2 regions of the Lysobacter sp. CA199 genome follow, and region 2 is predicted to be linked to the other one. Evidence: riboswitches for the same ligand, from Rfam matches in the RefSeq annotation. Region 2 holds a riboswitch; the other holds the start of a gene.
What was found. A riboswitch is a leader RNA that binds a small molecule or an ion and turns the genes downstream of it on or off. The one in region 2 is predicted to bind S-adenosylhomocysteine.
Positions count from the first base shown of each region.

Region 1: it holds a riboswitch for S-adenosylhomocysteine, as region 2 does, so the genes downstream of both, ahcY (adenosylhomocysteinase) here and ACTOWJ_RS13790 (ATP-grasp domain-containing protein) in region 2, are expected to answer to the same signal.

Region 1 covers NZ_JBQJIL010000010.1:112,892-116,313, forward strand. Annotated here, with positions in the region: gene ACTOWJ_RS19055 (prolyl oligopeptidase family serine peptidase) at 1-1,425, opposite strand, end outside; S-adenosyl-L-homocysteine riboswitch at 1,934-2,010, shown strand; gene ahcY (adenosylhomocysteinase) at 2,073-3,422, shown strand, end outside.
Region 2 covers NZ_JBQJIL010000007.1:103,315-106,736, reverse strand. Annotated here, with positions in the region: gene ggt (gamma-glutamyltransferase) at 1-883, shown strand, start outside; S-adenosyl-L-homocysteine riboswitch at 1,336-1,415, shown strand; gene ACTOWJ_RS13790 (ATP-grasp domain-containing protein) at 1,428-2,435, shown strand; gene ACTOWJ_RS13785 (gamma-glutamylcyclotransferase family protein) at 2,562-2,915, shown strand; gene ACTOWJ_RS13780 (XVIPCD domain-containing protein) at 2,952-3,422, opposite strand, start outside.

The DNA of each region.
Region 1 (3,422 bases), on a different contig from region 2:
GCCCAGATCCAGGCGGTCGACGAACGGGCGGTCGCCTTCGGCCGACGCGCCGTCGCCGGCGTAGTACAGCGCATTGCCGTCGGCGGAGGTCAGCAGACGCTCGAAACCGGCCGCATCGCGCTGCATCAGCGGTTCGCCCGGATCGTTGTAACGGTCTTCGCTGGAACCCTCATGCACCAGCTCCGGCGCACGCTCGCCCTGGTCGGGCGCGATCCGCCACTGCCGGGCCTTGCGCGTCTTCCACCAGAACTCATCGATCAACGCCAGCCCGCCGCTGCTCCAGCGCGCGCGCTCGTAGCGCATGGACAAACGCGCGATGGTCAGCGGCGGTTGATCGAACGGTGCCGCCTGCATCAGCACCGCGTCGCGGATCTCGGCCGCGCGCGCCGGATCGCCGCCGTCCTGCGCCTCGGCCCAGACCAGGGTCGCCGCTGCGTCGCTGCGCCAGGCGATGTCGCGCACGCCGGTCGGCACCGCGTCGTTGCCGGTCGGCAGCCCCTCGACCAGCGGCAGCCGCGCGATTTCGTGTTCGAACCGGCCGTCGGCGCTCAGCACTTCGATGCGATGGGCGAACATCGAGGCCGGCACCTGGTACGAGAACGGACGCTCCAGGCGGACGGTCAGCACATGGCCGCCGTCGGGCGACGGCGTGGCGTCGGTGTACAGCGCGGGCTCGCCCGCCTTGGCGACCTGGCCGGTCAGATCGACCGTGGCCAGTTGCGAACGCAGGTAGTACTCGAAGGTGCGCGCGTCGCTCTCGTTACGCAGCAGATCCTGATAGGTGCGGATCTGGCGCACGGTCGCGCTGGCCTGCGTTTCCTGCGTCGCCGGTCCGGTCGGCGCGATATCGCGCGGCGGCGGTTCGCCCTGCCCTTCGGGCTGCAGTTGGATCAGCAGACGGCGGCTGTCGGGCATCCACGCATAGCCATCGCCGCTGACGGTGTTGAGGCCGGACACCAGCTTGCGCGCGTGTCGGGTTTCGCGTTCGATCAACCACAGCTCGTTGGCGCCGCTGGCGGCGTCGACGCGGTTGAAGGCGATCCAGCGCTGATCGGGCGACCACTGCAAGGTCGCCAGCGACAACGGCGACGGCAGGCCTTCGATCTCCAGGCGCTTGCCGCTGTCCACCTCGAGCAGGCTCAGGCCGGCGCCGAAGCTGAAGCGGCTCTGCGCGCGCACGCGCGGATGAATGCGCAGGCCGGCGAGCTTGAGTTCGGGCTGCGCGACCACCGCGATGCCCGGCAACGACGGCGTGAGCACCATCGCCACGGTGTCGCGCCGCGGGCTGAGGAACAGCGTCGGCGCGCGCGGCGCGTCGGCGATGGCCTGCAGCGCCTTGGGCGGCAGTTGGTAGCCGTCGGCCAGGGTCTGCGGCGCGGGCGCGGCGGCGGGCTTGGCGGTGCGCGCCGAGGCGTCCTGCGGCATCAGCGCCAAGGCCAGAGCGGGCGCCAACACGCTCAGCAACAGGCCGCCGCGGCGCAGGCGTGGCGGTAACAGGCCGTCGCGGCCGGGACGTCGCGGGTTGGATTTCATTGCGATGCGATCCTGGTGGAATGAAAGACGGTGCGGCGCATACCGCTCGGCATGCCCGCCAGGGGCCGAGCTTAGCCCGGCCCGGCGACGCCCGGCGTATGCCATTGGGGCTGCCCGGCGGCACTGTCGCAGCGGGTCGCGGGACGCCGGCCGACTGTCCACAGTCGGCGCGGGCCGGCGGGCGTTCGCGGTCGTCGAAGTGGCGCGGTCGCGGCCTGCGCCGCTCCTACAGGGGCGCCGTGCAGTCCGCGAGGTCCGACTGTAGGAGCGGCGCAAGCCGCGACCGCGAAATCACGCCAACCACGAACCCACCCTACCGCCACGACCCCCGCACCCCGCGGCTTGGCCACCCCACCCGTCGTGCGGCCGCCATACCCGCCGCGATATACTGGCCGCTCAGCCCGCCGAGGGGCGCTGCGACCGTGTATGCCACGGCCAGGCTCGGCGAGGTGTAGGCAGCAACGGCGCCCGGTTTGAGTCCAACGACTCGCCGGACCCGGCATTCCCGCCGGCTCCCCAAAGAACTGGAGCTCCTCCCGATGAACGCAGTACCCAAAACCTTCTCGACCGAAGGCGATTACAAGGTCGCCGACATTTCCCTGGCCGACTGGGGCCGCAAGGAAATCGACATCGCCGAGCACGAGATGCCGGGCCTGATGTCGATCCGCAAGAAGTACGCCGCCGCGCAGTCGCTCAAGGGCGTGCGCGTGACCGGCTCGCTGCACATGACCATCCAGACCGCGGTGCTGATCGAGACCCTGCGCGACCTCGGCGCCGACGTGCGCTGGGCCTCGTGCAACATCTTCTCGACCCAGGACCACGCCGCCGCGGCGATCGCCGTCAGCGGCACCCCGGTGTTCGCCTGGAAGGGCGAATCGCTGGAGGAATACTGGGACTGCACGCTCGAAGCGTTGACCTTCCCGGGCAGCGGCGCGGACAAGCACCTGGGCCCGCAGTTGGTCGTCGACGACGGCGGCGACGTGACCCTGCTGATCCACAAGGGCTATGAGCTCGAAAACGGCGACGGCTGGGTCAACACCCCGTCGGGCAACCACGAAGAACAGGTGATCAAGAACCTGCTCAAGCGCGTGCACGCCGAGCGTCCGGGCTTCTGGCACACCGTCGTGCGCGATTGGAAGGGCGTCTCGGAAGAGACCACCACCGGCGTGCACCGTCTGTATCAGCTGGCCGAGGCCGGCGGCCTGCTGGTCCCGGCGATCAACGTCAACGACTCGGTCACCAAGTCCAAGTTCGACAACCTCTACGGCTGCCGCGAGTCGCTGGCCGATGGCCTCAAGCGCGCGATGGACGTGATGCTGGCCGGCAAGGTCGCGGTCGTGTGCGGTTACGGCGACGTCGGCAAGGGCTCGGCCCATTCGCTGCGCGCCTACGGCGCCCGCGTCGTGGTCACCGAAATCGACCCGATCAACGCCCTGCAGGCGGCGATGGAAGGCTTCGAAGTCAACACTGTCGAGAGCACCCTCGGCCGCGGCGACATCTACGTCACCACCACCGGCAACAAGGACGTGCTGACCCTGGCGCATATGTCGCAGATGAAGGATCAGGCGATCGTCTGCAACATCGGCCACTTCGACAACGAGATCCAAGTCGACGCGCTGGTCGCTTCCGGCGCCAAGCACCTCAACATCAAGCCGCAGGTCGACAAGTACACCTTCCCCGCTTCCAACGGCGCGCCCGGCAACTCGATCTTCCTGCTGGCCGAAGGCCGCTTGGTCAACCTGGGCTGCGCCACCGGCCACCCGAGCTTCGTGATGTCGAACTCGTTCTCCAACCAGACCCTCGCGCAGATCGACCTGTGGGCGAACAAGGACAGCTACGAGCCCAAGGTCTACATCCTGCCGAAGAAGCTCGACGAAGAAGTCGCGCGC
Region 2 (3,422 bases):
TTGGGAACTTCCGCCCAACGGCCAGGGCATCGCGGCGCTGCAGATTCTCAATCTGCTGGAAGCCTACGACTTGAAGTCGTACGGATTCGGCAGCGTCGAGCACGTGCACTTGTTCGCCGAAGCCAAGAAGCTCGCCTTCGCCGACCGCGCGCGCTGGTACGCCGACCCGGCGTTCGAGAAGCAATCGCCGGTGGCCAAGCTGATTTCGAAGGACTACGCCGCGCAGCGGCGCAAGCTGATCTCGCTGGACAAGGCGCTCAAGGAAGTGCAGCCGGCCACGCCCGCGCAGCTCGACCAGGGCGACACCATCTACATGACCGTGGCCGATGCCGACGGCATGATGGTGTCGCTGATCCAGTCCAACTACCGAGGCATGGGCAGCGGCATGGCGCCGCCGGGGCTGGGCTTCATCTTCCAGGACCGCGGCGAGCAGTTCGTGCTCAAGCCGGGTCATCCCAATTCTTTCGCGCCGGGCAAGCGGCCGTTCCACACCATCATTCCCGCTTTCGCGACGAAGAAAGGCAAGCCGTGGCTGTCGTTCGGGGTGATGGGCGGCGCGATGCAACCGCAGGGCCATGCCCAGATCATCATGAATCTGATCGACTTCGGCATGAACCTGCAGGAAGCCGGCGACGCGCCGCGCATCCAGCACGACGGTTCGACCGAACCGGCCGGACAGGCGACGGTGATGAGCGACGGCGGCGAGCTGGATCTGGAAACCGGCTATTCGTACGAAACCGTGCGCGAGCTGATGCGCCGCGGCCACAGCGTGCGGTTCGCGCATGGGCCCTACGGCGGCTATCAGGCGATCATGGTCAATCCGAACGGCGGTTACATCGGGGCGAGCGAGTCGCGTAAGGACGGGCAGGCGGCTGGGTATTGATGGGCGTTGCCGGGAGAGTTTGCTTTGAGGCTTTGCTTTGGGGCTTTGCCTAAGGCTTTTGCTTTTGCTCGTCATTCCCGCGAAGGCGGGAATCCAGGGCCTTTCGTGCGAGAACGTTTGAAGTCTCTGGATTCCCGCCTTCGCGGGAATGACGGACTGGATGGACGACGCTGAAGTCTCTGGATGTTCGGCTCCGCCGAAATAAAGCAGAGCCCGCCTTCGCGGAAATGACGGCATGGGCAGTCGCCTCGCCAGCCATTGCGTCGCTTTCGACGATAGATTTTTGCGCCCGTCAAAAACGGCACGCTAAGCTTTCGCGAATTCGCATGCCATGCGCGCCGATACCGCCGTTCGTATTGACACCCGCCGAGCGGCTGCCGGACAGTAAGCGCGCATCGTCGTCAATACGATGCGATCCAGTTGCGCAAGCGCCCACGCGGCGCCGCGCAGTCCGGGCCGAGGGGTGCTGCGACGGAGCCCACACGCTCCGCCACGCTCGGTCCGCGATGCCGACCAAGGGCGCCCTCCCGATCAAGGAGGCGTCATGCCTGCGTCCAATACCGCAACTCCCACCGACCTGTCGCCCGACACCGCATCGAGCGGACTCGGGTCGGTCGCGTCTTCCCACCCCGCCGAACCGCTGCGGTTCGATCCTGCCCTGTCGATCGCGCTGGTCACCTCGAAAGTCCATCCCGAGGTCGATCCCGACGACGCCGGCCTGGTCGATGCGCTGCGCGCGCACGGCATCGAGACCACCGCGTGCATGTGGAACGATCCGTCGGTGGACTGGTCCGCGTTCGACGCGCTGCTGGTGCGCAGCACCTGGGACTATTTCCAGCACTACACCCAGTTCCTCGCCTGGTATGCGCACATCGAGTCGCTCGGCGCGGTCATCGTCAATCCGCTGCCGTTGCTGATCTGGAACAGCGACAAGCGCTATCTGCTGGATCTGGCCGCGCAGGACGTTCCGATCATCCCGACCGTACTGGCGCGCGGCGGCGAGCTGTCGACGGCGCTGGCCGCGATGAGCGGCGAGGTGGTGGTCAAGCCCAGCGTCAGCGGCGGCGCCTGGCATACGGTGCGCGGCTGCATCGGCAGCGCGCCGTTCGAACAGGCACTGGCGGCGCTGCCGCGCGAACTCGATTATCTGGTGCAGCCGTTCATGCCGCAGATCGTCGAACAGGGCGAGTGGTCGCTGCTGTTCTTCGGCGGCGTCTACAGCCACGCCGTGCTCAAGAAACCCGGCGCCGACGACTATCGCGTGCAGACCTATTTCGGCGGCACCTCCGATCCGACCGCGCCGACGCCGCAGATCCTGGCTTCGGCGCGACGCGCGCTGCAGGCGGTGGCCGAACTGGGCTATCGCGATCAGGCCTATGTGCGCGTGGACGGCGTGGTCGCCGACGGCGTGTTCCGGATCATGGAACTGGAGTTCATCGAACCGTTCCTGCACTTCGCCGTGCATCCGCCGGCCGCGCCCCTGTTCGCCGCGCAGTTGGCGCGGCGCTGGCAGGCGTTGCGCGCGCAGGCTGCCGCCATCGCGCAAGACTGAGCCGCAAGATCCGGGCGCGCTGCCTTCACCCAGCGTGCCCGGGCCCGCCTACGATTCCGCGGCCTCGAACCGTCGGGACCGGCGCACGATCGCGGCCGCGCGCCGCGACGACACCCTGGAGCGAGCATGAGCGACGAATTCACCGAGCGATTGTTTTCCTACGGCACCTTGCAACTGCCCGCCGTGCAGCAGGCCACTTTCGGCCGCTTGTTGCAGGGGCGCAGCGATGCCTTGGTCGGCTTTCGCCGCAGCATGGTCGAGATCGACGACCCACAGGTCGTCGCCACCAGCGGCCAGACCCATCACCCCATCGTCGAAGCCAGCGGCGACGCGCACGATCGCGTCGAAGGCTTGGTGTTCGCGATCAGCGCGCAAGAACTGGCGCGAGCCGATGCGTACGAAGTGGACGACTACGAGCGCGTGGACGCCGCGCTGGCGTCGGGCCAGCGCGCGTGGGTGTACGTGAAGCGGACAGGCTAGCGCCACGCGCACGCCGCGAGGCGCGTGGATCTCGGCTCAGACCGCGCGCGCGGCGGCGGAGCGGACCTGCTCGTGTGCGGGCTCCTGCATCGCCGATCCGGCCAGCGGCGGGTTCATCGCTTCAAGCTGTCGAAACGACTCGACCAGCGGCGTCGCGGCGGCGACCGCGGCCGACACTTGGGCGCGTTTGTGGCTCGGATCCCACAGATCGCCCTGGACCGCGAACACCATGGGCTCCGGCGCGCTGGCGGCGCCGGCGACGACATGATCCACCCGGTTCAAGCCCCGCTCTTTCGACGCCACCAGCAAACTCGCCGCGGTGCGCTCGCCGGTCTCGCCGGATGCGGCGCCGTGTGCTTGCTGCATCGCGTCCACGCCTTCGCGAATTCGCAGGTACATCGGATGGTCCGGATGCGTGGAATGACGAGGATCGTATGCTGGCGACGACGACGGCGCGGATGACGGCAGCGGCAGCGGCGACGGACGCTCGGACGGCTCGGGCGAGTC